DNA from 2 places in the Paraburkholderia sp. CI2 genome. Region 2 is predicted to be linked to the other one. Evidence: riboswitches for the same ligand, from Rfam matches in the RefSeq annotation. Region 2 holds a riboswitch; the other holds the start of a gene.
The links. A riboswitch is a leader RNA that binds a small molecule or an ion and turns the genes downstream of it on or off. The one in region 2 is predicted to bind cobalamin.
Positions count from the first base shown of each region.

Region 1: it holds a riboswitch for cobalamin, as region 2 does, so the genes downstream of both, HDG32_RS08045 (TonB-dependent receptor domain-containing protein) here and cobW (cobalamin biosynthesis protein CobW) in region 2, are expected to answer to the same signal.

Region 1 is NZ_JACHDL010000004.1:128,987-143,613, forward strand. Features, by position in the region: gene lptF (LPS export ABC transporter permease LptF) at 1-377, opposite strand, end outside; gene HDG32_RS07985 (leucyl aminopeptidase) at 517-2,028, shown strand; gene HDG32_RS07990 (DNA polymerase III subunit chi) at 2,081-2,497, shown strand; gene HDG32_RS07995 (DUF2486 family protein) at 2,582-3,400, shown strand; gene HDG32_RS08000 (c-type cytochrome) at 3,425-3,763, opposite strand; gene ilvD (dihydroxy-acid dehydratase) at 3,911-5,584, opposite strand; gene HDG32_RS08010 (LysR family transcriptional regulator) at 5,743-6,729, shown strand; gene lgt (prolipoprotein diacylglyceryl transferase) at 6,790-7,695, shown strand; gene HDG32_RS08020 (SIMPL domain-containing protein) at 7,790-8,515, opposite strand; gene HDG32_RS08025 (EVE domain-containing protein) at 8,760-9,218, opposite strand; RNA gene ssrS (6S RNA) at 9,360-9,541, opposite strand; gene HDG32_RS08035 (cell division protein ZapA) at 9,608-9,922, opposite strand; gene HDG32_RS08040 (ATPase) at 9,919-10,278, opposite strand; cobalamin riboswitch at 10,498-10,763, shown strand; gene HDG32_RS08045 (TonB-dependent receptor domain-containing protein) at 10,854-12,785, shown strand; gene HDG32_RS08050 (iron ABC transporter permease) at 12,825-13,889, shown strand; gene HDG32_RS08055 (ABC transporter ATP-binding protein) at 13,919-14,627, shown strand, end outside.
Region 2 is NZ_JACHDL010000011.1:213,644-228,270, forward strand. Features, by position in the region: gene HDG32_RS17745 (FecR domain-containing protein) at 1-1,250, shown strand, start outside; gene HDG32_RS17750 (CHASE2 domain-containing protein) at 1,317-3,803, shown strand; gene HDG32_RS17755 (DUF4136 domain-containing protein) at 3,846-4,460, shown strand; gene bluB (5,6-dimethylbenzimidazole synthase) at 4,497-5,156, opposite strand; gene HDG32_RS17765 (cobyrinate a,c-diamide synthase) at 5,140-6,492, opposite strand; gene cobO (cob(I)yrinic acid a,c-diamide adenosyltransferase) at 6,496-7,098, opposite strand; gene HDG32_RS37035 (cobalamin biosynthesis protein) at 7,095-7,589, opposite strand; partial or broken gene cobA (uroporphyrinogen-III C-methyltransferase) at 7,605-8,342, opposite strand; cobalamin riboswitch at 8,537-8,797, opposite strand; cobalamin riboswitch at 8,878-9,156, shown strand; gene cobW (cobalamin biosynthesis protein CobW) at 9,349-10,440, shown strand; gene cobN (cobaltochelatase subunit CobN) at 10,455-14,273, shown strand; gene HDG32_RS17790 (ATP-binding protein) at 14,270-14,627, shown strand, end outside.

The DNA of each region.
Region 1 (14,627 bases), on a different contig from region 2:
TGGTTCGACCACGGCCAGCCGACGAACACGAAGAACATGATCAGGATGATGATCGGCGTGGCGAAAATGCCGATCGGCTTGATGAATTGCGTGAGACTGACGCCCGAGGACAGCCACACGACCATCTCGGAGTCCTGGTACCAGCGCGTGAGCACGAACAGGATCGACACGAACAGCGTCGCGACGAGCATGATGGCCAGATAGCCGATTACGGTGAGGCCGATCAGGACCAGCACGTCGCGCGGGTCGACCTCGCCCGAGGCCGCGAAGCCGACGATGCGGATCATCATCGTCGTCAGCACGAGCGTGAGGAGAACCATGAACACGGCGCCAGCCGTGTACGCGAGCTCGCGCTGGAGGGAGCGTTCAAAGATCATTGTTGATGACGAGAGGGGGCGCTCACGGCGACGCGGGGGTGTTCGTTCCCGTCACGCCTCCGGTGCAGCCGCCGCGGGAAAAATAGCGGATAATTGCGGCTTTCATCTTAAGCCCAGATTTTATCCGAGGACAAGCGCGATGGACTTTAGCATAAAAGCCTGTGATTGGACCAAAGGCTCGACGAACGGTTTCCTGACCGGGAAATCCGATTGCATCGTGATCGGCGTGTTCGAGTCGCAAACGCTGTCGGGCGCCGCGCTGGAGATCGACGCGGCCACCAAGGGCCTGCTCACGCGCGTCATCAAGGCAGGCGACATGGACGGCAAGGCGGGTACCACGCTGTTCCTGCACGAGGTGTCGGGCATCGGCGCGTCGCGCGTGCTGCTCGTCGGGCTCGGCAAACAGGACGCTTTCAGTCAGAAAGCCTACGGCGAGGCGGTCCGCGCCGCATGGCGCGCGCTGCTCGGCACGAAGATCGTGCAGGTCACGTTCACGCTCGCGCAACTGCCGGTGCTCGAACGCACGGCCGACTGGTGTGTGCGCGCCGCGATCCTCGCGCTGCGCGAGTTGACCTACCGCTTCACGCAACTGAAGAGCAAGCCGGACAACACGCCGCGCGCGTTGAAGCGCATCGTGTTCAGCGTCAACACCGGTGACGAGAAGGCCGCCAAGCTCGCCGCCAGGCAGGGCACCGCGCTCGCCAACGGCATGGACCTGACGCGCGAGCTCGGCAATCTGCCGAGCAACGTCTGCACGCCGACCTATCTGGCGAACACCGCGAAGAAGCTCGCGAAAGACTGGAAGCTGAAGGTCGAGGTGCTCGGCGAGAAACAGTGTGAAGCGCTGAAGATGGGCTCGTTCCTGTCGGTCACCGCGGGCGCGGTCGAGCCGGCGCAGTTCATCGTGCTGCAGTACCAGGGCGCCGCCGCGAAGGCCGCGCCGGTCGTGCTGGTCGGCAAGGGCGTCACGTTCGACACGGGCGGCATCTCGCTGAAGCCGGGCGAGGGCATGGACGAGATGAAATACGACATGTGCGGCGCGGGCTCGGTGCTCGGCACGCTGCGCGCGGTCGCCGAGTTGGGCCTGAAGATCAACGTGGTCGGCATCATTCCGGCCGTCGAGAACATGCCGTCGGGCACGGCCACCAAGCCGGGCGACATCGTCACCAGCATGAAGGGCCTCACGATCGAGGTGCTGAACACCGACGCCGAGGGCCGCCTGATTCTGTGCGACGCGCTCACCTACGCGGAGCGCTTCAAGCCGGCCGCGGTCATCGACATCGCGACGCTGACGGGCGCCTGCATCATCGCGCTCGGCCATCACAACAGCGGCCTGTTCTCGAAGGACGACGCGCTCGCCGGAGAACTGCTTGACGCGTCGCGCGAAGCGGCCGACCCGGCATGGCGCCTGCCGCTCGACGACGAGTACCAGGACCAGCTGAAGTCGAACTTCGCGGACGTCGCGAATATCGGCGGGCGTCCGGCGGGCAGCGTGACGGCCGCGTGCTTTCTGTCGCGTTTCACGGATTCGTACCCGTGGGCGCATCTCGACATCGCCGGCACCGCGTGGAAGAGCGGCACCGCGAAGGGCGCGACGGGCCGTCCGGTGCCGCTGCTCGCGCAGTTCCTGATCGACCGCGCCGGCCAATGACGCAGTGCGGTAAGCGCGCGCACGGCGCGCGGCAAGCGGCGCGGAGCGGCCGATGACGAGAATCGACTTTCACTCGAACGTCGGCGATTCGCTGCTGTACGCGTGCCGCCTCGTGCGCAAGGCGTATCTGGCGGGCCAGCCGCTCGTCGTGCTGGCCGAGCCCGCGCGCCTGCGCGCCTTCGACGAAATGCTGTGGACCTTCTCGCCGCTCGACTTCGTGCCGCACTGCATGGCGGGCGCGCCGCTTGCCACCGACACGCCCGTCGTGCTGGCCACGAATCTCGACGACGTGCCGCATCATCAGGTGCTGCTCAATCTGGGCGCATCGGTGCCGGCGCAGTTCGCGCGCTTCGAAAGATTGCTCGAAGTGGTCGGTAACGCACACGAGGAACTCGCCGCGGGCCGCGAGCGCTATCGCTTCTATCGCGATCGCGGCTATGCTTTGAACAACTACAAGCAGGGCGGCTAGTTCGTTGCGCTGCGCGTCATGGCCGCGAGGAACGCGGCATGCGGACCGCCTGCCCTGGCTTCGACTCAAACACGGAGAGCGCACGTGTCCGATCCCCACGACAATTCGATTCCGGTCCTGAACGAGGTCCTCGTGCCGGGCCGCGCGCGCGAGACGCGCGAGGCGTCGACCGATGCCGCCGCGCCTGCATCCCAGCCGGGTGCCGAGCCCGCAAGCCCAGCCGTCGCGCAACCGGCGGCGGTGCCCGAGCCCGCTTCCCGCACGGAGCCCGCGTTCGTGCCACCGCCCGTGCATCGAGCCGACCCGACGCTGGCGCCCGAGCCGGTACTCGCGCCCCAACCGGTGCCCACGCCCGAGCAACTGAGTTCGCCGGAGCCCGTGCTCGTGCCGGAGCCGATGCCGACGCGAGAAGCCCCGCATGCGGCGGAGCATGAGCCTCTCGCGCAGACCGAGCTTCATCAGCCGCACGTGGCTGATCACACGCGCCCGAGAAAACACGCACGGCCGCATCACGGCATTCATGTGCGACATGGGCATGACGACTTGCATGAGGACGTGGAGGTGTCGCCCGGCGTGTTCGATCGTACCGAGCCCTTCATACCGCTCGAAGCCGGCGCGACCGTGCCGCCGGATATCGACCATGAAGGCGCGCACGAAGCCGCTCCCGCTCAGCCCACACTCGATGCCGACGCACTCGCCGCACGTTTGCACGGACGCTTCCAGCGTTTTCTGACGGGCGAGGGGCGCGGCATCATCGAGGCGCGCTGCCGTGATGCAGTGCAGCAGCACACGAGTCTGCTCGTGAGCCAGATCACGCGCGAGGTCGCGCAGACGCTCGAAGCCGAGATGACCGACTGGGTACGTGAAGCGGTGGAAGAAGAAATCGCGCGGCGCTCGCGTTGACGCCGCGGTGACCTGAGAGCGCCGTTATTTGAGCGTCAGCACCCAAGCCGCCAGCGTGGCCGCCTGATCGGGCGTCAGTTGCGTGTTCGCGGGCATCGGCACGGTTCCCCATACGCCGGTGCCGCCATCGAGGATCTTGCGCTTCAGATAGGAGGCGGCGTCGTTGCGGCCCGCATAGCGGGCTGCAACGTCGTGCAGCGCCGGCCCCATGAACGGGCGAGTGACCGAGTGGCAGCTCATGCAGTTCTTCTGCTGGGCGAGCGCGAGCCCGGCTGTTTCGGCTCGGGCTGCGGGACTGGCGGCGCTCAATGCGGCGGCGAGCGCAACAGTGGCTGCCACGGCTGCGTACGACATCGATTTCATTATGGTCTCCGCCAGTGCAGATGCCCGGCTCGTGGTGCACGCATTATAAGAGCAATGGGGCGCACGGATTTTCGTGCGCCCCTTGCGTTTTCGCGTAACGTGGCGGCGGGTTATCCCTGTCGGGGCGGGCCACGCCGGCCGCGGTCATTACCCCGTCACCGCCCCTCGATTCGCCGGCTGCGCGAGCGCGAAATACTTGGCCATCACGCCGCGTGTGTAGCGCGGTTTCGGCGCCTGCCATGCGGCGCGGCGGCGCTGCAGCTCGGCATCGTCGATGTTCAGTTGCAGCAGCAGCCGGTGCGCGTCGATCGTGATCGAATCTCCTTCCTGCACGAGCGCGATCGTGCCGCCGACGAACGCCTCCGGCGCGACGTGCCCAACCACCATGCCCCAGGTGCCGCCCGAGAAGCGGCCGTCGGTGATGAGCCCGACCGATTCGCCGAGCCCCTTGCCGATGATCGCCGAGGTCGGCGCGAGCATTTCCGGCATGCCGGGGCCGCCCTTCGGGCCAAGATAGCGCAGCACGACGACGTCGCCGGCGACGATCTTGTCGGCGAGGATCGCTTCGAGCGCGCTCTGCTCGTCGTCGAACACGCGCGCCGGGCCCGTGATGACGGGGTTCTTGAGCCCGGTGATCTTGGCGACCGCGCCGTCTTCGGCCAGATTGCCCTTCAGGATCGCGAGATGGCCTTCGGCGTAGAGCGCCTTGTCGATCGGGAAGATCACCTGCTGATCGCTGCGCGGCTTGGCTGGTACGTCCTTCAACTCCTCGGCGATCGTTTTGCCGGTGATCGTCATGCAATCGCCGTGCAGAAGCCCGGCGTCGAGCAGGATCTTCAGCACCTGCGGAATGCCGCCCGCCTTGTGCAGATCGGTGGCGACGTACTGGCCCGACGGCTTCAGGTTGCAGATCACCGGCACTTTTTTGCGCATGCGCTCGAAGTCCTCGATCGTCCATTCGATCTCGGCCGCGTGCGCGATCGCCAGGTAGTGCAGCACCGCGTTGGTCGAGCCGCCGGTCGCCATGATCAAGGCAACCGCGTTTTCGATCGACTGCTTCGTGATGATGTCGCGCGGCTTCAGATCCTTCTTGACGGCTTCGACGAGCACACGCGCCGATTCGGCGGCCGAGTCGACCTTCTCCTGGTCGGGATTCGCCATCGTCGACGAATACATGAGCGACATGCCGAGCGCCTCGAACGACGAGCTCATCGTATTGGCCGTGTACATGCCGCCGCACGAACCGGTCGACGGACACGCATTTTTCTCGATGCCCTCGAAATCCTCCTGCGACATGCGGCCCGCCGTGAATTCGCCGACCGCCTCGAACGACGATACGATCGTCAGATCGGTGCCTTTCCAGTTGCCCGGCCGGATCGTGCCGCCGTACACGTAGATGCCCGGCACGTTCATGCGCGCGAGGCCGATCATGCCGCCCGGCATGTTCTTGTCGCAGCCGCCGATCACGACCACGCCGTCCATCCATTGCCCTTGCACGCAGGTCTCGATGCAATCGGCGATCACCTCGCGCGACACGAGCGAGTACTTCATGCCCTCGGTGCCCATTGACATGCCGTCCGAGATCGTCGGCGTGCCGAAGGTCTGCGGGTTCGCGTCGGCGCGCCTGATCGCGGTGACGGCCGCGTCGGCGAGACGCTGCAGGCCGGCGTTGCACGGCGTAATCGTCGAGTGGCCGTTGGCGACGCCGATCATCGGTTTGTCGAAATCCTCCTTCTGGTAGCCGAGCGCGTAGTACATCGAGCGATTCGGTGAACGCGCGATGCCTTGCGTGATGTTCTTCGAACGACGGTTGTAGGCCATGGGGAGCTCCAGTCTGGCTGTTCTGATGAAAGCGCGCGGCGGCGTCCGCGCGCGCATCCGTTCAGTGTAGTTCCGCCAGACCGTGCAAACCGGCGGTTTTGCGTGACACGCGTCGTGTGTATTATTCGCGGTTGTTCAGGTCGTAAAATATATTAATCATGCTGCCGACGATCCCCGACCTGCGCCAGTTGCGCTATTTCGTTACCGTCGCCGAGGAAAAGCACTTCGGGCGCGCGGCCGCGCGTCTGTCGATGACGCAGCCGCCGCTGTCGCAGGCGATCCGCGCGCTCGAGGAGACGCTCGGCGTCGAGCTGTTCGCGCGCACCAAGCGCTCGGTCGAGTTGACGGCGGTCGGCGCCGATCTGTTGCCGGAGGTGCAGCGGCTGCTCGCGGCCGCGGAAGGGCTCAGGCCGCTCGCGCAGAGCCTCGCGCGCGGCGAGGCGGGCGTGCTGTCGCTCGCGTTCGTGTCGACCGCGGATTACGGCCTGCTGCCGCTGCTGCTGCGCGATTTCGGCGCGCGGCATCCGCGCGTGCGGCTCGAACTGACCGAGGCGACCAGCGACGTGCAGGTCGAGGAACTGGTGGCCGGGCGTATCGACGCGGGTCTGGTGATCGCGCCGCTGCCGTCGCGGCATGCGGCGCAGCTGTCGTGGCTGCCGATCGCGCGCGAGCCGCTCGTGATCGCGATGTCGACGGAGATGGCGCAAGGCTTGCGGGGCAGCGTGAACGCAAACGGCAAGGGCAGCGCCGCCGAAGACCCCGCCGCCGAATGGCTCGACATGCCCGTCAGCCTGCGCGATGTCGCCGACGCGCCGCTCGTGATCTTCCCAAGGCGTCTCGCGCCAGGCTTTTATGACATCATTATGGATTGCTACGGCGTTGCGGGCCTCGCGCCACGGATCGGCCAGGAGGCGATCCAGATGCAGACCATCGTGAGTCTCGTGTCGGCCGGCATGGGCGTCGCGCTGGTGCCGCAATCGTTGCGTAACCTGCGGCGCACGGGCGTCGTGTACCGGCCGCTGTCCGAGTCGGTGCCCGCGATCGAGACGGGCCTCGTCTGGCGCACCGACGAGGTCAGCCCGGTGCTCGCGGGCTTCATCGACATCGTGCGCGCGCATGCGGCGAGCGTCGCGTCGCGTGTCTAGATCCCGCTTCTGATTCCCTGTAAAAACTGCTTTCGAACCTGAACTGCCCATAACTACACGATGCTCATTCACCCCAATTTCGACCCTGTCGCCATCCATCTGGGGCCGCTCGCCGTGCGCTGGTATGGCTTGATGTACCTCGTCGCGTTCGTCGCGGCGATCGTCGTCGCCCGGCTGCGGCTGCGGCTGCCGTACGTCGCCGCGCAAGGCTGGACCGCGAAGGATATCGACGACATGCTGTTCTACGGCGTGCTAGGTACGATCCTCGGCGGCCGGCTCGGCTATGTGCTGTTCTACAAGGCGAGCTTTTATTTCGCGCATCCGCTCGACATCTTCAAGGTGTGGGAAGGCGGCATGTCGTTTCACGGCGGCTTTCTCGGCGTGACGATCGCGATGATGCTGTTCGCTTATCAGCGCAAGCGCTCGTGGCTGCAAGTCACCGACTTCGTCGCGCCGATGGTGCCCACGGGCCTCGCAGCGGGGCGCCTCGGCAACTTCATCAACGGCGAGCTGTGGGGCCGCGTGACCGATCCGTCCGCGCCGTGGGCGATGCTGTTTCCCGGCGCCGCGCCTGACGACGCCACATGGCTCGCCGCGCATCCGCAACTGGCCGCGCAATGGCATCTGAACGAAGTGTTCGCGCAATATCACATGCTGCCGCGACATCCGTCGGAGCTGTACGAGATAGCGCTCGAAGGCGTGGCGCTGTTCTTCGTGCTGATCTTTTTCTCGCGCAAACCGAAGCCGCTCGGCGCGATTTCCGCGATGTTCCTGATCGGCTACGGCCTGGCGCGCTTCACGGTCGAATTCGCGCGCGAGCCGGACGATTTCCTCGGCCTGCTCGCGATGGGGCTGTCGATGGGTCAATGGCTGTCGCTGCCCATGATTCTCGCGGGCATCGGCCTGATGGTGTGGGCGTATCGCCGTGGGCGTCGCGAGCAGGCGCAGGCGGTTGGCGCGAACTGAGCGGCGCTCGGCTAGCGTAGCGAGCGTTGCATGAAAAAACGCCACGGCATCGATGGATGCCGTGGCGTTTTCTGTTTGGGCTTGCGCTTGCGCGTCACTTCATCTGCACCGACCCCGACACGTTGACCGTCACCGTCGACGTGCCGCCTTCGAGCGACAGCGGCGCGCTCTTCGCGTCGGCGCCCATCGCGCGTGCGCTCATCATCATCATCGGACGCGGCATCACGCCGCTGTGATTCACGTTGACCTCGCGGATCGAATAGCCGCTAAAGCCGAACGCCTGCGAGGCCGCCGCGGCCTGCTCGCGAAACGATTTGATCGCCTCGCCGCTGAGCCGCTGTTCGGCCGCGCGCTGCGCTTGCGGCGACAGCGAGAAACGCACGTTGCCAACCTGCATGATCGATGCCATCTGTCCGGCGAGCTTCGATGCCGCGGCGAAGTCGCGCGATTCGAGCACGACTTCCGTGCGGCCGCGCCACGTCGTGATGCGTCCGTCGCGGTCCGTCGACGGGAAGATCGAGAACGCGCCCGAGCGCGCGGTCACGCCGCTGACGCCGCGCGCTTTCTGCAATGCCGCGTCGGCGCGTTCGTTCAGCGTCGACGTCAGCGACGACGGCTCGCTCGCTTCCTGCTCGTAAAACAGCGTGATTTCGACTTCGTCCTGCGGGACTTCCGCGCTCGCCTGCGCATTCAGCGACAGCACGCCCGAAGGCTGCGGCATCATGGTCTGCGCTCGAGCGGGCGCAGGGTTCAGTGCAAGTGCCACAGGCGCGCCCAAGGCGAGCGCAAGTGCGAGGGACCGTGCGGTTTTTGTCGTCATGACTGGAATCCTTGTTTGAACAGGTTGTGCACGTTCGACGCGAGCGCCGGGTGTGGCGCGCGGTTTGACGGATGCGCTGGCGAATGCATCGGCTTGCCGTCGAGCGGCCGGTTCGAGCTCACGCTTTCGTCGACCGATTAGGCGCGTTTTACCGACGCTTGGTTCCCCAATTAGTGCTTCGCCGCCGCATCGGAAACGATGACCTGGATGCGATCACGACAGGTGCCGCGTCGCGCGTTCGCCCTTAAACCAGCTGTTTAGTGATGAAGCGCCATTCGGCTTCGGTCACCGGCGTGATCGACAGGCGATTGCCTTTGGCGAGCACGCGCATGTCCTGCAATTCGGCATGCTCGCGCAGCGCGGCAAGCGGAATCAGCGCGATTTTCTTCTTGAACACGACGTCGACGAGCATCCAGCGCGGCGTTTCTGGCGACGATTTCGCGTCGTAGTACGGACTCTTTTTATCGAACTGCGTAGGGTCCGGATACGCGGTCGACGAGACCTCCGCGATGCCCGCGATGCCGGGCTCCGGACAGCTCGAATGATAGAAGAGCACGCCGTCGCCGACCTGCATCACGTCGCGCATGAAGTTGCGCGCCTGATAGTTGCGTACGCCGGTCCACGGCAAGGTGCGATGAGGTGCGTTGGCGAGGTCGTCGATGCTTGCTTCGTCCGGTTCGGACTTCATCAGCCAGTAGCGCATGAATCGGAGTGAGCGTGTGAGATTGAACGAAGCGCTCCAACAGCAGGCGCGTACGGAAAAGCCCCTGAAAAAGGCGCTCAAACGAAAAAACGACGACCAAAGAAAAACGGCATCGAACCGAAGTCCGATGCCGTTCCAGATAAGATCCCCGCCTTAGCCGCTAGGCCGGCATCCTGAACCGAGGGTTCAGAATTGGTCGCAGTTAGCAACACTTCGGGTACATCAGACTGAGTGACGCGCACACCCGTGCTACAAATTTCCGCAACCGTGCACATGGCATTGGTTCAAGGAATGTATGACCTTGGCGAACCAGGCAGGGAAGCTAAACCGATGAAGCTACAACCCAAACCGTTCAACACGTGACCGGTTCGAAACCGGCCCACTACTGCTTACTGCAAGCTGTACTGCTCGATCACAGTACCTAGCTGTTCGTTCATTTGTTGCATTGTACGCCGGATTTCTTCAGCAGGAAATGCTTCTCCGTGTCGCACGCTGCTTTGCAGCTTAAGCAGTTCCGATGCCAGCGACAGCGCAGCCATCACCGCGATGCGATCGGTGCCGCGCACGTTGCTGCCGCTGCGGATTTTCTGCATCTCGGCGTCGACGCGCGCGACCGCCTCGAGCAGCGCGCCTTCCGTTTCCGGCGAACAGGCGAGACGATAGGGTACTTCGAGAATCGATACTTCGATCTGCTTGGTGGTCATGCGCTTTCTCCGTGTCGGCTCACGTCGCTTTCCGCTTCCTCGTGTTCGGGCTGGGCGGACTGGAGCAGATCGAGCTGGTTATCCGGTTCGCTGCTCGCGCGTGCGCGCGGCAATTTTTCGAGAATCGCATTCAGGCGCACCTGAGCGTCGTCGATCTTGGCGGACAGCGCGTCGCGTTCCGCCTGCAGTGCGTCGCGCTCTTCGCGCAATTGCGCGAGTTCCGCATGCGTGGCTTGCACTTCGGCACGCGTTTGCGCGAGCTGCTCTTCGAGCGCGAGCCGCGCTTCGTTGTGGCGCTGGCTGATCGCAATCAGCTTGCCGATGTTCTGGGAGAGTGATTCGAGTTCGGTGAGCATGTGCTGCGTCCTCTAAAGACATCGCATTTTAGCGCGGAATATTACAGGTTCCGACAATTGTCTCGTTTCGAGACGTAACAGCATCGCTTCGTGCACGTTCGTTGGGTGTCGCGTCGTCGACCATAAGATAAAAACCGGCAATCCATCCGACAATAACCTGCATTCAACAGAACCGATTGCGCTCCGGTCGACCTTTCTTGACGCCCCGCGACGCCGCTCCTAAACTTCCCGCACTCTGGTGCCCGCGCGCGCTTTTCGGCGCGCGCAGTTAAACGGGAAGCAGGGCGCGCGCGGTGCCAAAACCGGATGCGCGAACCTGCGCTGCCCCCGCAACGGTAAGCGACCGCATGTGATGTGCTCATGCAGGTCGGTCCTGGTCGCAAGGTTGGAAGTTCAACGTGCGAGTGTGCCACTGCGCGTCACGCGTGGGAAGGCGGGATCGATGTGTCGTAGCCCGGATACCGGCCAGAAAAGAGGGACGTCCCCCCGCGAAAACGCTAAACAAGGGGGCGCCTCGTGACGCGTCGGCCTGCGGGGAAGCAGGCCGCGCACGCTATCCACAGGAATGTCATCCCATGCTGTCCCCCATCGCCCGCGCAACGCTCCTCGCGTTCGCGAGCCTGCCGCTCGTCGTGCATGCGCAAAGCGCCGAGCCCGCGTCTTCATCGTCCGCGACGGATGCAACCGCTGCGAGCGCCGCAAACGTTGCCGACGCGGCCAATCTCACTTCCACCGATGCGCCGGGCAACCTGCTGTCGCCGATCGTCGTGACCGCGCAACGCGGACCGCAAGCGTTGCGCGATGCGATCCCGCAGACCACGCGGTTCGATCAGCAGGACATCGCCGACACGACCGCGACCGATCTGCCCGGCCTGCTGCAACTCGCGCCAGGCGCGCAAATCTCGCGCACGGGTGGCCCCGGTTCGACCACGAGCCTCTTTCTGCGCGGCGCATCGTCGACGCAATCGCTGCTGCTGATCGACGGCGTGCGCGTCGATTCGGTGAGTCTCGGCTCAGCTCAACTCGCACAGATTCCGCTCGATCAGGTCGATCACGTCGAAGTGGTGAACGGCAACGTGTCGGCGTTGTATGGCTCGGGCGCGATCGGCGGCGTCGTGCAGGTGTTCACGAAAGACGGCGGCGATCATCCGCCGCGTTTCAATTTTTCGCTCGGCTACGGCAGCTATCGCACGCAGACGCAAACGGCCGGCGTGAACGGCGCGCTCGATCAGGACGGGCGCACGACCTTCAACATCTCGCTCGCGCGCACGAAGGACGACGGCTTTTCGTCGCTCAATCCGCTCGAGGCGCCGAACGCGAATCCGAACGCAAACGGCAATCTGAACGAGAGCATCAGCGCGTCGCTGCGTCACAAGTTCACCGACAGGTGGGACGCGGGCGTCAGCTACTTCCAGTCGAACAACGACAACAGCTACGACAATGCGTACGGCGAGCCCACCGATCTGAACAATCTCTATAGCAAGGTGCGTCAGGTGTCGGTATTCGCGAACGGCAAGCTGACCGACTGGTGGACCACCCACGTCACGCTCGCCGAGGGCGACGACCGCAGCGTGTCGAACACCAATGGCATCTACAACGGCCGCTTCGATACCGACAATCGCCAGTACACGTGGCAGAACGATTTCGCGCTCGCCGCGAACCAGAAGCTGCAACTCGGCTACGAGCATCTCGACCAGACGCTCGACTCCGACACGTTCGCCGCGCCCGACCGTCACGTCGATTCGGTCTTCGCGGGCTACAGCGCGCGCTTCGGCCGCAACCAGATTCAGGCCAACGTGCGACGCGACCAGTACTCCGATTTCGGTGGAGCGAACAGTTACTATCTCGGCTACGGATTCGACATCACGTCGCGCTGGAAGGTAACCGCAAGCTATTCGGATGCGTTCCGCGCGCCGAGCTTCGACGATCTGTACTATCCGATCAGCGGCAACCCGTCGATCCAGCCCGAGCGTAGTCATTCGGTCGAAGCCGGTTTGCAGTACGCGACCGATGCGCTCGGCGTGATGCGTCTGAACGCATTCCAGACGCGCTATACGAATCTGATCGACTACGTGCAGACGATCCCCGGCATCTACCTCGCGGAGAACGTCGGCCATGCGAAGGTGCAGGGACTCGAGGGATCGTGGAGCGGTCATGTCGGCAAGACCGACGTGCGCGCAACGGTGACGCTGCAGAACCCGGTCGATCTCGACAACGGTACCGACCTCGTGCGGCGCGCGCGTCGGTTCGGGTCGTTCGCGGTGAATCGCAGCATCGGTGGCTGGCGGGTTGGCGGCGAGTGGATCGTCAGCGGTCCGCGCACCGATAGCACGGGCAACCTCGGCGGTTATGGCATCGTGAATATGTCGGCGCGCTACAACGTCACCAAAGCGTGGTACGTCAGTGCGCAAATCGACAATCTGTTCAACAAGGATTATGAAACGGCCTACTCGTATAACTCGCCGCGACGCGGTGCGTATGTCACGCTCGGCTGGCAGCAGCAGTGACGCGCGCGCCGGGTTGGCCGCATGCGTGAGCGCATGCGGATGAGTCGCGCGTCCGCTTCGCTGCGCGCCGCGATGGCGACGCCGCGCCCGATGAACGCGAAACGCGCGGCCGCGATCTGGCTCGGGCTCGCGCTCGCCGCCGTGGCGGTGCTCGGCGCGTCGCTGGTGCTCGGCAGCGTGCCGCTCGCGCCGTCGCGCGTGCTTGCGGCACTCGTGCCGACGCACACGTTCGGCGGCACGGGCAGCGACGATCTCGCCGGCGAAATCGTGCGTACGTTGCGTTTGCCGCGCGCGCTCGCGGGCTTCGCGTGCGGCGCGTTGCTCGCGCTCGCCGGCGCGCTGCTGCAGGTGCTGCTGCGCAATCCGCTGGCCGAGCCATACGTGCTCGGCGTGTCGGGCGGCGCGGCGACGTTCGCGCTCGTTGCGATGATCGCGGGCGGCGCATGGTGGCTCGTCGATGCGAGCGCGTTCGCGGGTGCGTTCGTGTCGATCCTGCTGGTGCTCGGCCTCGCGCGTCGCGAGCTATGGCGCGGCGAGCCGCAGGACACGTCGCCCCGTTTGCTATTGACCGGCGCGGTGATCGCGGCCGGGTGGGGCGCGCTGATCACGCTGCTGCTCAATCTCGCGCCCGACAGCCGTCTGCGCGGCATGCTGTTCTGGCTCACCGGCGACCTCAACGGCGGCGCGCTGCCGTGGACCGCGCTGATGGCGCTCGCGCTCGTGCTGCTTGCGATCGTGCCGGCCGCGCCGCGTCTGAACGTGTTGCTGCGCGGCGACGTGGCCGCGCAGGCGTTGGGCGTCGCCGTGATGCCGCTGCGTTTGCGTGTGTACCTGGTCGCGTCGCTGGCGGCGGCCGCGGCGGTGACGACCGCGGGCACGATCGGCTTCGTCGGTCTCGTCGTGCCGCACATGTTGCGGCTCGCGTTCGGCAACGATCAGCGCATGCTGCTGCCGGCGGCCGCGCTTGGCGGCGGTGTCGCGGTGATGGGCGCGGATCTGATCGCGCGGACCGTGATCGCGCCCGCGCAATTGCCGGTCGGCGTGATCACGTCGCTGGTCGGCGTACCGGTGTTCCTGTGGATGCTGCTCAAACGCCGCCGATGATACGAGCCGAACCCAGCCCCACCTGTTCGATGCTGAGCACGCAGCGCCTGACGTTGCGCGCCGGCGCGCGCACCTTGCTCGACGCGTTCACGCACACGTTCCATGTGGGCGAAATCTGGTGCATCGCCGGGCCGAACGGCGCGGGCAAGACCACCTTGCTATCGACGCTGGCGGGGCTGTTGCATCCGGCGGCGGGCCATGTCGAACTCGATGGCGTGCGCGTGGCCGGCTGGCAGCCGCTGCCGCTCGCACGGCGCCGCGCGCTGATGCCGCAAAGCGCGGCCGATGCGTTCAACGCAAGCGTGCTCGACATCGTGCTGCTGAACCGCTTCCCGCATCTGGGCGGCTGGGGCTGGGAGCGCGACGAGGATCGCGCGGCCGCGCGGGCGGCGCTCGAACGGCTCGGCCTTGCGGACTTTGCGGCGCGCGACGTGCTGTCGCTATCGGGCGGCGAGCGTCAGCGCGTTGCCCTCGCGGCGGTGCTGTGCCAGGACGCGCCGCTGTTGCTGCTCGACGAACCGTTGTCGCATCTCGACCTGCATCATCAGGTCGACTGTCTCGAAGCGCTCGTCGCATGGACGCGCGAACCGCGCCGTAGTGTGCTGTTCTCGTGCCACGACCTGAACCTCGCGCGCCGCTTCGCGACGCACGCGTTGCTGCTCGACGGCGCGGGCGGCGCGTATGCGGGCCCAGCGCGCGATGTGCTGACGCCCGCGTTGACGAGCCGCGCGTTCGGCT
Region 2 (14,627 bases):
CGCTGTATGACATCGCCGCCCGCTACATGGCCGATCCGACCGACTGGGCGCTGTTGAGCAGCCTCAATCACGTGCCCGCGCCGCGCCGCATGGCGGCCGGCATCGTGCTGCGTTTGCCGTCCCGAAGGCTGCGCCAGGATCGGGACACGGCTCGCGTGGTCGCGACCAGCGGTCCGGTCGAGCACGCGTTCGACTCGAGCCCCTATCTGCCGCTGAAAACCGGTGAAACGCTGGCCGAAGGCGATCGCTTGCGCACCGGCGCGAACGGGTTCGCGACGCTCGAACTGCCCGGCGGCTCATACGTGACGGTCGCGCAGAACGGCGAACTCAATATCGAGAGACTGCGGCACGTCACGCTGACCGGCGTCGCCGATCGCGTCTTTGAACTGCGCGCCGGCGAGGTCGAGAGCCAGGTCACGCATGCGAAGCGACGCGATGATCGCTTCCAGATCCGTTCGCCTTCGGTCGTCGCCGGGGTGCGCGGCACGCGTTTCCGCGTCGATTACGACGGCGACACGCAAACCACCGCGGTGGCGGTGCTCGACGGCGCGGTCGGCGTCGATCCGGCCGCGCAGCATGGCCAGAGCGCCGCGCCGGCGCCAGGCAGGCCGTTGCAGGCGTCCGAGCAGCTGGTCGAGGCAAGCTTCGGCAACGTCACGCACTCGGGCGGCGCGGTCGGCAGTCCGGTCCAGCTGTTGCCCGCACCCGCGCTCGCGCGGCCGGCGCGCGTGCAGGACGGCAAGAGCGTCGCGTTCGACGTCGACCCGGCCGAGCGCGCGGTCGGCTATCGGCTGCAGATTTCGCGCGACGCCGATCAACTGGACCTGGTGCGAGACCTGCGCGTGAGCGCGCCGCATGCCGACTTCGGCGATCTGCCCGACGGCACGTACTTCGTGCGCGTCGCGTCGACCGATAGCCACGGTCTCGACGGCCTGCCGAACGTGTACGCGTTCGAGCGCCGCCAGCTAGGGCTGGACGCTTCGGCCGCGCAGCGCGCGGGTAGCCGCGACTACGAGTTCCGCTGGTTCGTCAGCCGCAGCAACGTGCCGACCCGTTTCCGCTTCCTGCTCGCGAACACGGCCGAACTGAGCCATCCGGTAATCGATCGCCCCGATCTGCCGGGCGGCGAACTCGTGATCAGCGATCTGCCTCCGGGCGTCTACTACTGGACGATCGTCGCCGAGCAGTTCGACAACGGCCGCTTCTACGAAAAGAGCAGTCCGGTCCGCTCCTTTACGCTTGCGCGCTGACGCTGGTAGATTCTCGGGGCCGGCCTGCTGGCCGGTCCGTCCTCCCGTTCCCGACTACATCGTCCCGTGCCCGCCACTTCTACGCGAATGAGCCTCGATCCGCGCGCCCGTCTCGGACGGCGGGCGGGCCGGCGCTTTCTGATCGAGTGGGTCAGCGTTGGCTGTCTCGGTCTCGTGGTGATCCTGCTGACGTCGTTCGGGCGCGTCGGCGCCGGCATCGATCTGCTGGTGTACGACCAGTTTCTGAAGCTGCGCGAGCAGCCGCTGCTGTCCGACATCGTCGTCGTCGAGATCGACAACGCGAGCATCGACGCACTCGGCCGCTGGCCATGGCCGCGCAGCGTGCACGCGCGGCTGCTCGAGCAGATCGCCGCGGCCAGACCTGCCGCGGTGATCTACGACGTACTGTTCACCGAGCCCAATGTCGACGACGTCCAGCTCGCCCACGCAATTGCGCTGAGCTCGACCTATCTGCCCGTGCTGCTGACGCCGCCCGATGCGAGCGGCAAGCGCACCGTCGATGAACCCGTCGCGCCGCTCGCGCAGGCTGCTGCCGGGCTCGGTCACATCAATTTCGAAGTGGACAGCGACGGCATCGTGCGCAGCGTCGCGCGCTTCCAGGGCGACGAGCGCTCGCGCTGGCCGCAACTGACGGTGCTCGTCGCCGACGCGGTCGAACACGGCAAGCTGCATCTGCGCGGCGGCCTGCCGCCGCGCCCCTCGAACGAGCCCGCACGCGGCAGCGACGACGGCGGCGAAGAGCGCTTCCTGATTCCGTTCGGCCCGAACGCCGCGAACTACCCAAAGCTCAGTTTCACCGACGTGCTCGCCGGCAAGGTGCCGGCCGATCAGTTGCGCGGGCGCATCGTCGTGATCGGCGTGACGGCGTCGGGTCTGTACGACCGCTTCGCGACACCGGTATCGGGCGAGCTCGGTCCGCTGCCCGGCGTCTACATCCACGCGAACGTGCTCGACACGCTGCTGAGCGGCCGCGAGATCCAGCCGGTCGCGCTGTGGGTCGTGTTCGCGGCGGCGCTCGGGCCGCTCGCCGCGCTGCTCGCCGGCTTCCTCGTGCTGTCGCCGCGCCGCTCGTTGTTGCTGACCGGCGCGCTGGTACTGCTCGCCGCGACCGGCAGCGCGCTGCTGCTGTACGGCGGCAGGCTGTGGATCTCGCCGGTGCCGGCGATCCTCGGCGTCGTGATCGTCTATCCGATCTGGAACTGGCGACGCCTCGAAATGACGATGGCGTATCTGCGCGGCGAACTGCAACGTCTCGCCGACGAGCCGCATCTGCTGCCCGAGACGCCGAAGCGCCGCCGCGAATTCGGCGGCGACGTGCTCGCGCAGCACATGGCGCTGATGGCGCAGGCCGCGCAACGGGTGCAGGACATGAAGCGCTTCGTGTGGGACAGCCTCGATAGCGTGCCGGAGCCGATTCTAGTCAGCGACGTGGCCGGCGTCGTGCTGATCGCGAATCACGCGGCGAAAGCGCATTTCGCTCGGCTAGGCGCGCCGATGCCCGAAGGCCAGCCGATGCAGAGCGTGCTCGGCGGCCTCACGCTCGTGAAGACGATCGACACCCGCGCGGCCACGGACCACGAGCGCAATCTGTCCGCGCACGCGCACTGGCCGGCGCTTCTCGATCCGACGCGCGGCGAGTTCGCGGCGCTGATGGCGCAGGGCGTCGAGGTGCGCGACGCGAACGAGCGCGACCATCTGCTGCGCTATGCGACCTGCACCAACGCGCAGGGCGAGACGACCGGCTGGATCGCCGGTCTCGTCGACGTGTCGGCGCTCCATGCGGCCGAGCGTCAGCGCGAAGACGCGCTGCGGCTGCTGTCGCACGACATGCGCTCGCCGCAGGCGTCGATCATTGCGCTGGTCGAGATCGAGCGCGCGCGGACCGAGCCTGCGCTCGCGCGCAGCGTGCTGGAGCGCATCGAACGCTACGCGCAACGCGCGCTCACGCTTGCCGACGACTTCGTGCAACTGGCGCGCGCCGAATCGCAGGCCTATGTGCTCGAGCCGCTGAGTCTGACCGAACTCGTCATCGATGCGAGCGACGAGGTCTGGCCGCAGGCGCATGCGAAGCGCATCGCGCTGCATGCGGAATCCGGCGACGCCGCCAACGACGATCCCTGGATCTGCGCCGACCGCTCGCTGATGACACGCGCGCTCGTCAATATCCTGAACAACGCGGTCAAGTACAGTCCGCCCGACACGCGCATCGTGTGCAGCTTCACTGGCCAGCCGGCGGCAAAGCGCGCGGGCAGCGAGGCGCCGCGCGTGTCGTGCACGATCCGCGACCAGGGCTATGGCATTCCTGAGGAGCAGCAAGCGGGATTGTTCGAGCGCTTTCGCCGTTTTCACGAGGCGGAGCGGCCGGAAGTGGGTGGGGCGGGACTCGGCATGGCGTTCGTCAAAACCGTCGTCACGCGCCATGGTGGCAGCGTCGAAGTCGTCAGCGCGCCCGGCGAGGGGACGGCCTTCACGATCTGGCTGCCCGCGCTCGACGACGCGCCCCTCGACGAATCGATCGCACCGCGCGTCTGATGCGCCTTTGATGTATTCGATGTACTAGAGAGAAAACAAAAAATGGCAAAGATCGCTCACCTCTGTGCCGCGCTGGCCGCGGCGAGCCTCGCCGCTTGCGCGGGCCTGAGCGCCGACGTGCACACCGTCTCCGCTAACGGCGCCGACCGCGCCGTTGCGCTGCAAGGCGAGCAGACCTATTCGCTCGCGCGCACGCAGCCGCAGGACGACAGCGTCGACCATCCTCAAGTCGAAAAGCTGTTGCGCGACGAGTTGGCGAAACACGGGTTCGTCGATACGGCGGGCAAGCCCGCGCATTATCTGCTGTCGATCGCGTACAGCACGCGGCCGGCGTCGATCGGCATCGGCGGTGAGGATTGCGCGCCCGCCGATTGCGGCGCGGGCAGCGACGGTCCAGGCGCGCTGCTGTTTGGGCGCAAGTATCAGCACGCGCTGACGCTGCGCTTTTTCGACTACGCGAGCGGCGCCGAGCGCTACAAGGTCGGCGCGGTGTTCGTGGATCGCGACGCGGACCCGCTGCATGCACTGCCGTTGCTCGTGAAAACCGCGCTCGCGAAGCTGCCGTTCGATGCGCCGGCCGACTGGCGTGTGAAGCTCAGCATCGACAAGACGAGCGGTGTGCCGAACGTCGACTCGATGGAGCCGCTGCAGCGTTAAAACGCAGCCTCGGATCGCCGGGGCCGCGAGTATCAGTTATTCCTGCGCCGGCTCGTCTTGCGGCCAGCGGTTTTCGAACACGCAATCGGCGAGCGGCAGACGGCTCGCCCAGCGCTCCGTTTCGAGCATCGGCTCGCTATAGAAGGCAGCGACGTGGCCCAGGCACAGAATCGCGACCGGCCGCGCGCCTTCCGGCATCGCCAGTAGCTGGTGCACCGCGTCGACATCGAATAGCGACACCCAACCAAGCCCGAGTCCTTCCGCGCGCGCGGCGAGCCACATGTTCTGGATCGCGCACGCGACCGACGCGAGATCCATCTCCGGCAGCGTTCGGCGGCCGAAGACGTGTCGCTCGCGCCCGTCCATCAACGCGATCACCAGCAGCTCCGCGCATTCGCGCATGCCTTCCACCTTCAGCTTCATGAACTCGTCGCGGCGCTTGCCGAGCGCGTCGGCGGTGGCGAGCCGTTCGCGCTCGACGATGTCGCGCAAGCCCGTGCGCAGCGCCGCGTCGGTGATGCGCACGATCCGCCACGGCTGCATGTAGCCGACGCTAGGCGCGTGATGCGCCGCGTCGAGCAGACGCCGCAGCACCGCCGGATCGACCGGATCGGGCACGAAGTGGCGCATGTCGCGGCGTTCGTAAATCGCGCGATAGACCGCATCGCGCTCGGAGTCGTCAAAAGGTTTCGCCATGAAAGAGGGCGGCCGTGAAAGCCGGGTTGGAGGGCCAGTAAGCGTGCATATAGGTTGCCACAATCGGGCCCACGCGGAACACCGCTTCGCCGCGCGCGTCGCTGTGCGCGCGCGTGGCGAAGCGCTGCGGCGCTAGCGGCGTCGCGAGCTTCGAGTAGTGGAACGTGTGCCCGGTCAGCGTGCCGTGGACGCCGTCGATCTGCTGCATGCCGAGCGACGTGAAGCGCGTTTGCATCGTCGCGTGACCGGGCAGCAGGCCCAGCATCGGCGTGCTAGTGCCTTGCGCGTCGGTCAGCGTGTCGAGCAGATAGAGCATGCCGCCGCATTCGGCGACCAGCGGTTTGTCCGCCTCGACGTGCGCTCGGATCGATGCGGCGCTGTTCACGTTGCCCGCGAGCGTCGCCATATGCAACTCGGGATAGCCGCCCGGCAGATAGAGCGCGTGCGTGCCGGCGGGCAACGCTTCGTCGGCGAGCGGCGAGAAATAGCTGAGCCGCGCGCCGAGCGCTTCGAGCAGCGCGACGTTGGCCGGATAGATGAACGAGAACGCGGCGTCGCGCGCGATCGCGATGTGCTTGCCTTCGAGCAGACGCGGCAGCACTTCGGGCGCGGGCACGCCGAAATCGACCGGGCGCGGCAGTTCGGCGAGCGCGGTCGACGCGAGCGAATCCGCCGCGCGTTCGAGGCGCGCTTCGAGATCGTCGATTTCATCGGCCTGGTGTAGGCCGAGGTGGCGGTCGGGCAGCGTGATCTCGTCGCTCGCGGCGAGGTGGCCGCACCAGCGCAACCGGGGCGGCAGCGCTTCCTGCAGCATCTGCGCGTGCCGGGCGGAGCCGACGCGATTCGCGAGCACGCCGTGGAACGGCAGTTGTGGTCTGAAGCGCGCAAGGCCGAATGCGAGCGCGCCGAAGGTCTGCGCCATCGCCTGCGCGGAAATCACCGCGAGCACCGGCACGCCGAACGTGGTCGCCAGATCGGCGCTGCTCGGCGTGCCGTCGAACAGGCCCATCACGCCTTCGATCAGGATCAGATCGGCTTCTTGCGCCGCCCGCGCGAGCAGGTTGCGGCATGCGCTTTCGCCGACCATCCACAGATCGAGCGACAGCACCGGCGCGCCGCTCGCGCGCGCGAGGATCATCGGATCGAGAAAATCCGGTCCGGTCTTGAACACGCGCACGCGACGTCCGAGCCGCCGGTGATAGCGCGCGAGACCGGCGGTGATCGTGGTTTTGCCTTGTCCCGACGCGGGCGCGCTGATGAACAGCGCGGGGCACGCCGCGGAGCAACTCCCCTGGGGGGACGCCCCGGACCAAGCCCCGTTGGGGGACGCCGACATCGCTCAGAACTCCACGCCGCGCTGCGCCTTCACACCTTGCTCGCGATATGGATGCTTGATCGCGCGCATTTCGGTGACGAGGTCGGCGGCTTCGATCAGCGCGTCCGGCGCATGGCGTCCGGTCACGACGACGTGCAACATCGGCGCACGCGCGTTGATCACCGCGAGCACTTCGTCGAGCGGCAGGTATTCGTACTTCAGCACGGTGTTCAGCTCGTCGAGGATCACCATCTGGTAGTCGCCGCTTTCGATCATCCGCCGCGCTTCGATCCAGCCTTTGCGCGCGGTCGCCATGTCGGCCTCGCGGTTCTGCGTGTTCCACGTGTAGCCGTCGCCCATCGTGACGAAATCGCATTGCGCGATCGCGCCGAGGAAATCGCGCTCCGACGTATGCAGCGCGCCTTTGATGAACTGCACGACGCCGAGCCGCATGCCGTGGCCGAGCACCCGCACGGCCATGCCGAACGCGGCCGTGCTCTTGCCCTTGCCGGTGCCGGTGTTGACGATCAGCAGGCCTTTTTCGACGGTCGCGCCGGCCTGCTTCTTTTCGTGGCCTTCGCGGCGGCGTTCGGTCATGCGTTGATGCGATTCCGGATCGGTTTTCATCGGGGGTCCTGGTTTTGAGAGGCGGGATGGGATGGGGTCGCGTCGCTAAGGGCAGCGTCGTTCGCCGCTGCGATCGCCACCGTGATGCCGGCGTGCGCGGTCTTGCGTACGATCAGACGCGCGTTTTGCGCGGTTGTGGTGGAGTCCGGCGCCGTTGCCGCTAGCAGCGCGCACGGCTCGCACACACCATCGACGCCGAGATGCGCGTGTGCCGCCGCCGACGGCGACGCGACCGGTACCGCGGCGATCTGCTCGCGGCTGAACAGTTGCAGCGGCAGCTGATGACGTGAGCAGAATTCGAGCAGACCGGCTTCGTTGGCTTTGGTGTCGATCGTCGCGATCGCGCGGATCTGCTCGAAGGCATTCGATCCGAGCGCTGCGCGGACGGCGGCTTCGATCTCAGCGGCTTCGCTGTGCAAGCGGCAACCGATGCCGACGCTCAGCGTTCTGATCGCGCGTCCGAGTCCGTGTCGTGTCGCGCTCGCTGCCAGTTCGTGAGCAACGCCGGCGTCGCGTTTGGCCGCATCACGCGCCAGTGCGAGCGACGCCACACCGCCGATCACGACGATCGCCGGCGAGCCGAGCCCCGCGCGCGCCACCGCCTCGGCGAACTCGCGAAGCGGCGCGAGCACATGGCGCTGCTCAGGCCGCGTCGCCGACTCGATCGCCGCGCACGGCGTGTCGGCGGACATGCCGGCCGCGAGCAATGCGCGGGCGATCTCGCCGAGCCGGCGCATGCCCATGTAGATCACCAGCGTCATGCGCGTCGCGGCGAGCGCGGCCCAGTCCGGTTCGCCACTGCCGGCGCCGTGGCCGGTGACGAACACGACGCCCTGCGCGTGATCACGATGCGTGACTGCGATACCGAGCGCCGCGGGCGCCGCGATGCCGGCCGTGATGCCGTTGATCACGTCGACTTCAATACCCGCGGCCTGTAGCGCCTGCAACTCTTCGCCGCCGCGGCCGAACACGAACGGATCGCCGCCCTTGAGCCGCGCGACGCTGCGCCCCGCGCGCAGATGCCCGAGCATTTGCGCGACGATGTCGGCTTGCGGCGTCGACGGATGGCCGCCGCGTTTGCCGACGTACACGACTTGCGCGTCGGTGCGCGCGAACTGCAGCACGTCGGGATTCACCAGATCGTCGACGAGCACGACATCGGCCTGCGCGAGCGCACGGGTGGCCTTCAGCGTGATCAGTTCGACGTCGCCGGGACCGGCGCCGATCAGCCAGGCGCGCGTCATCGCGGCGTGGATGGCGCGCGCCATGCGGTGATGGAAGAAGAGAAGCGGCGTGCGACAGCGCGCGCCGCGGTGAATATAGAGGTCATGCGGAACTGCGAATCCGGGCACGCGCGATGCCGCGCTGCTACGCCTTCACATCCGTTCCCCGCGGATTCCGGCGGCCGGCGGCGCCACGTGATGCACGGATGCAATGCGGCACCGCCTCCGCGTCTGGCCGGTATCCGGGCTGGCGGCCTCATGCGCTTCGCCTTCCCGTCCCGGTTTGTGGATTCGCGGGACAGTGGCATCAAAAAACGCATGCGCGGCACGTCGGAATCGAAGGCGAATCGAATCGCGCGCCGCAGGTCGCTTACCGTTGCGGGGACAGCACAGGTTGAACGCGCGAGGCGCTGCCTGTTTCCCGTTTAACTGCACACGCGAGCGCATGTGCGGGCACCAAACGCGCGCATACGATAGCACATGGCGCCTTGCCGGATAAGCCTCGGCGGCGCTTTCCGGCTCGGTGCGTTGCTTGACTGCGCAAGTCGCCGGGCCTACACTCGCACGCACTTTGGGTGCTCGCGTGCGCGCTCGTGCGCATGCAGTTAAACGGGAAACAGGGAGCCACCTGCTCTGGAGCGGCTAACCTGTGCTGTCCCCGCAACGGTAAGCGAAAAGCGGTTCCGGCTTGATAGCCGGGCACCGCAGTGCCGGCTTCGATGTCCTCGCGCAAGGTCGCGTGGACATTTCACCACTGGACGAGAAACCACTCGGCCGGGAAGGGGAAGCGGCGCTTTCGCCAGCCCGGATACCGGCCCAAAGAAGCAGAACGACCGCCGCGGGGATGCGGCGGCGCGTTCATGACCTCAGTTCCGCTTTCTGTATTTCCGTTGTCGCGACCATGCCGTCGTTCGTCCCCGTGTCTGGTGATCGCTGGTACTGCTGCGCGTGCTCCATTCGCCAGCCGACGCGGACCCACGCGCGGACTTTCCGGCATACCGATCAACGCCAAGGGATGGACCTCACGATGCAAACTCAATTGCGCAAGATCCCCGTCACGATCATCACGGGCTTTCTCGGCAGCGGCAAAACCACGCTGCTGCGGCACATTCTTCAGCATGCGGGCGGCAAGCGCATCGCGGTGATCGTCAACGAGTTCGGCGAGCTCGGCATCGACGGCGAAATCCTCAAGGGCTGCGGCATCGGTTGCGATGAAAACGGCGTCGAGACCGAAGGGCAATTGTATGAACTCGCGAACGGTTGTTTGTGCTGCACCGTGCAGGAAGAATTTTTCCCGGTGATGGAAAAGCTCGCGGAGCGCCGCGATGAACTCGATCACGTGCTGATCGAAACGTCGGGCCTGGCGTTGCCGAAGCCGCTCGTGCAGGCGTTCAACTGGCCGCAGATCCGCAATGGCTTCACGGTCGACGCGGTGGTGACGGTGGTGGACGGCCCGGCCGCCGCGAGCGGCCAGTTCGCCGATAACCCGCTCGCCGTCGATGCACAGCGCAAGGCCGATCCGAATCTCGATCACGAGTCGCCGCTGCACGAGCTGTTCGAAGACCAGTTGTCGGCGGCCGATCTGGTGATTCTGAACAAGACCGATCTGATCGACGAGTCGCGGCAGCACGAGGTCGAAGCCGCGATCCGCGCGGAGATTCCGCCGCAGGTGAAGATCGTGCGTGCGCAGCAGGGGCGGCTCGACCTGCATACGCTGCTGGGCCTCGAAGCGGCGTCGGAAGAGACGATCCACCTGCGTCATGACCACCACGGTTCCGCCGACGACCCCGATCATCACCACGATGAATTCGATTCGGTCGTCGTGCAGGCATCCGTACCGTCGCGCGACGCGGCGCTCGCCGCCTTGCAGACGCTCGTCGAAACCCACACGATTTACCGTGTCAAAGGCTTCGCGGCACTGCAGGGCGCGGCGATGCGTCTCGTGATCCAGGGCGTGGGCCGGCGCTTCGACAGCTACTTCGACCGGCGCTGGCAAGCGGGTGAAAATGGCGACGGCGCGTTGAGCCGCTTCGTGCTGATCGGCGCAGACCTCGACCAACACGCGCTGCAACAGGCGTTCGACGCGGCGCTCGGCGCGACGTCGAACGCGACGGCATAAACGGGCGCACCAGCATGCATCTGCTGCGCACGACGCCGGGCGGCTTCGTCGACGATACGCAGGGCGTGATCCGCATCGATCAGCAGCCCGCCGAGATCGTCGTGCTCAGTTCCGCCGACACCACGCTGTCGCTGCTCGCGAGCGTCGTGCCGCGTCTCGGCGACGGCTTTCCGAGCGTGCGGCTCGCGAACGTCACGTATCTGCGTCAGCCTGCCTCGGTCGATTTCTATCTGGACGACGTGTTGCAGCATGCGCGCGTGGTCGTCGTCGATCATCTCGGCGGCGAAACGTATTGGCCGTACGGCATCGAGCAGGTGGTCGCGCTCGCGCAGCGCAAACAGCAAACACTCGCGATGTTTTCCGGCGATCTGCAGGAAGACCCGAACCTGCTAGCGCGCAGCACCGCGAGCGCCGAGTTGTGCCAGCAGCTGTGGCGCTATCTGCGCGAGGGCGGTCCGCAGAACGCCGAGGCGTTTTTGCGCTGCATCGCGTATCGCGCGCTCGACTGGGGGCGCGAACCCGATCCGCCGCGCGCGTTGCCGGCCGCGTCGTTGTATCACCCCGAGCGCGATACCCCCATCGTCGCCGACTGGCAGGCGCGTTGGCGGCAAGACGCGCCGGTCGTCGCGATTCTGTTCTACAAGGCGCATCTGCAGGCCGCCAATACCGCGGTGTTCGATGCGCTGATCGACGCGCTCGAAGCGCAAGGGCTCAATCCGCTGCCGCTCGCGATCACGTCGCTGAAGGATGCGGTGAGCCGCGATGTCGTGCAGTCGCTGTGCGCGCAACATGGTGTCGCGCTCGTGCTGAACACGACCGCGTTCGCCGCTTCCGCGCTCGACGATCCGGAGCCGCTCGCGCTCGCCGGCGACGCGCCGGTGTTCCAGGTAATCCTGAGCGGCGGCAATCGCGAAGACTGGCTGAAGGACAACCACGGCCTCAATTCGCGCGACATCGCCATGCATATCGCGCTGCCCGAAGTGGACGGGCGCATCATCACGCGCGCGATCAGCTTCAAGGGGCTCGCGTATCGCTGTGCGCATACGCAGGTCGACGTGGTCCGCTATCAGCCCGACCTCGAACGGGTGCGCTTTCTCGCCGAGCTGAGCCGGCGCTGGTGCCGTTTGCGTTCGCTCGATAACGCCGACAAGAAAGTCGCGTTGATTCTCGCCAACTATCCGATGAGCGAAGGGCGCATCGGCAATGGCGTCGGGCTCGATACGCCGGCGTCGGTGGTCGGCATTCTGTCGATGCTGCGCGATGAAGGTTATCGTGTCGGCGAATTACCCGAAAACGGCGACGCGTTGTTGAACAGGCTGACCGAAGGCGTGACCAACGATCCGGTCGTACGCGATCTGCGTCCGGCCCTGCAAAGCCTCGCACTCGACGACTACCTCGCGCAGTTCAACGCGTTGCCGGCGAGCGTGCGCGACGCGTTGAACGCTCGCTGGGGCAAGCCCGAGCAGGACCCCACGCTACGGCGCGGCCGCTTCATGATCGCCGGCTGGCGCTGCGGCCAGGTGTTCATCGGCATTCAGCCTGCGCGTTCGCGCGAGCACGGCGACTACGCGAGCTATCACGATGCGGAGCTCGTACCGCCGCACGCATACCTCGCGTTCTATTTCTGGCTGCGCCATCAGTTCGGCATCGACGCGGTCGTGCACGTCGGCAAGCACGGCAACCTGGAATGGCTGCCGGGCAAAAGCGTCGCCTTGAGCGACGCATGCTGGCCCGATCTGATTCTCGGACCGATGCCGCATCTGTATCCGTTCATCGTCAACGATCCGGGCGAGGGCAGCCAGGCGAAGCGGCGCGCGCAGGCGGTGATCATCGATCATCTGATGCCACCGCTTACACGCGCCGAAAACTATGGGCCGCTGCAGGACCTCGAACGCCAGGTCGACGAATACTACGAGGCATTGATGGTCGATTCGCGTCGCGCGAAGCTCTTGCGTCGCACGATTCTGACGACGATCGTCGAGCATCGGTTGCACGAAGAGCTGAGTCTCGCGGCGCCGAACGGACAGGACGATGAAGACGCGCTGCTCACACGCGTCGATGCGTGGCTGTGCGAGCTGAAGGAAGCGCAGATTCGCGATGGCCTGCATACGTTCGGGCAGTCGCCGCGCGGCGTGCAGCGGCGCGACACGCTGCTCGCGCTCGGGCGCTTTCCGGTCGGCGATGGGCAGGGCGGCAAGGCGGGGCTCGTCGACGCGTTGGCGCGCGATCTGCGCATCGATCATCGGTTCGGCCCGTTGACGGTGGATTGGGCCGCCGCATGGGACGGCCCGCGACCCGAGGTATTGCAGCGGGTCAGCGATGCGCCGTGGCGACATTACGGCGATACGCGCGAGCGGTTGGAATTGCTCGCGGGCGAGCTGTTGCGCGGCGTCTGCGGTGTCGATTGCGATGTCGCGGATCGTTCGCAGGCCGTCCCCGTAGCCGACGAAAATCTGCCGCAAGCGGCACAGGTGATCGCACGCCTGTGCGACGACGTGCTGCCGCGTCTCGACGCCTGCGGCCCGCAGGAAATGACGCAGCTGAAGCGCGGCCTCGAAGGACGTTTCGTGCCGCCAGGTCCGAGCGGTTCGCCGTCGCGCGGTCGGCCCGACGTGCTGCCCACCGGCCGCAACTTCTATTCGGTCGACACGCGCGCGGTGCCGACGCAAGCCGCGTGGGCACTCGGCCTGAAATCGGCGCAGCAACTGATCGAGCGGCATCTGCAGGAGCACGGCGATTATCCCCGCGCGATCGGCCTGTCGGTCTGGGGCACCGCGACGATGCGCACCGGCGGCGACGATGTCGCGCAGGCGCTCGCGCTGCTCGGCGTGCGGCCGAAATGGGCGCCGGGCAGCCACCGTGTGACGGACTTCGAGATCATGCCGATCGACGCGTTCGATCGGCCGCGTATCGACGTCACGTTGCGCGTATCCGGTTTCTTTCGCGATGCGTTCGCGAACGTGATGCATCTGTTCGATGCGGCCGTGCAAGCGGTTGCCGAACTCGACGAGCCCGCGGAGCTGAATCCGATTCGCGCGCGCGTGCAGCGCGAACGCGATGCGTTGATCGCGCGCGGCATGGACCCGGTCGAAGCGCGCAAGCGCGCGGGCTGGCGCGTGTTCAGCGCGCGGCCGGGCACGTACGGCGCGGGTCTGCAGCAGATGATCGACTCGCGCCAATGGCAGACCGACGCCGATCTCGCGAACGCGTATCAGGCGTGGGGCGGATATGCGTACGCGCAGAAGAGCGCGGGCGAGGAAGCGCATCAAGTGTTTGGCACGCGCCTAGCAGCGATGGACCTCGTGCTGCAGAACCAGGACAACCGCGAGCACGACGTGCTCGATTCGAACGATTACTACCAGTTTCAGGGCGGCATGGTCGCGGCGGTGCGGCATCTGGCAGGTCAGCAGCCGCGCGTCTATCACGCGGATCACAGCAATCCGGCCGCGCCGCGCGTGCGGACGTTGCACGAGGAGATCGCGCGCGTGATCCGCTCGCGCGTGGTCAATCCGAAATGGCTCGACGGCGTGAAGCGCCACGGCTACAAGGGCGCGGCCGAGATCGCCGCGACCGTCGATTATCTGTATGGCTACGACGCGACCGCGCGCGTGATCGCGGATCATCAATACGCGCTCGTCGCCGATGCTTATCTGAATGACGCCGATACGCGCGCGTTCATGCAACGGCACAATCCCCATGCGCTGCATTCGATCTGCGAGCGTTTGCTCGAGGCGATGCAGCGGGGGCTGTGGCAGCAACCGGGTGACTATCGCGCGCAGGTGGAAACGCATCTGCTGGCGAGCGAACAGCAGATCGAAGGAAGACAAACATGAATGGAGCGATGCGAGGAGCGGACGACGCAGGTTGCTCCGCCTGTGTATCGGGTACGGCGGCGCGGCCCGTTTTTCCGTTTGCGGCGCTGATCGGCCAGGCTTCGTTGCAGCAGGCGCTGGTGCTCGCGGCGATCGACCCGGGCTTGGGCGGTGTATTGATCAGCGGACCGCGTGGCACTGCGAAGTCGACTGCCGCGCGCGCGCTTGCCGAACTGCTGCCGGAGGGAGAGCTCGTGAATCTGCCGCTTGGCGCGAGCGAGGATCGTCTGATCGGCACGCTCGATATCGAAAGGGTGTTGCGCGACGGCTCGGTGCGCTTCTCGCCGGGGCTGCTCGCGAAGGCGCATCGCGGCG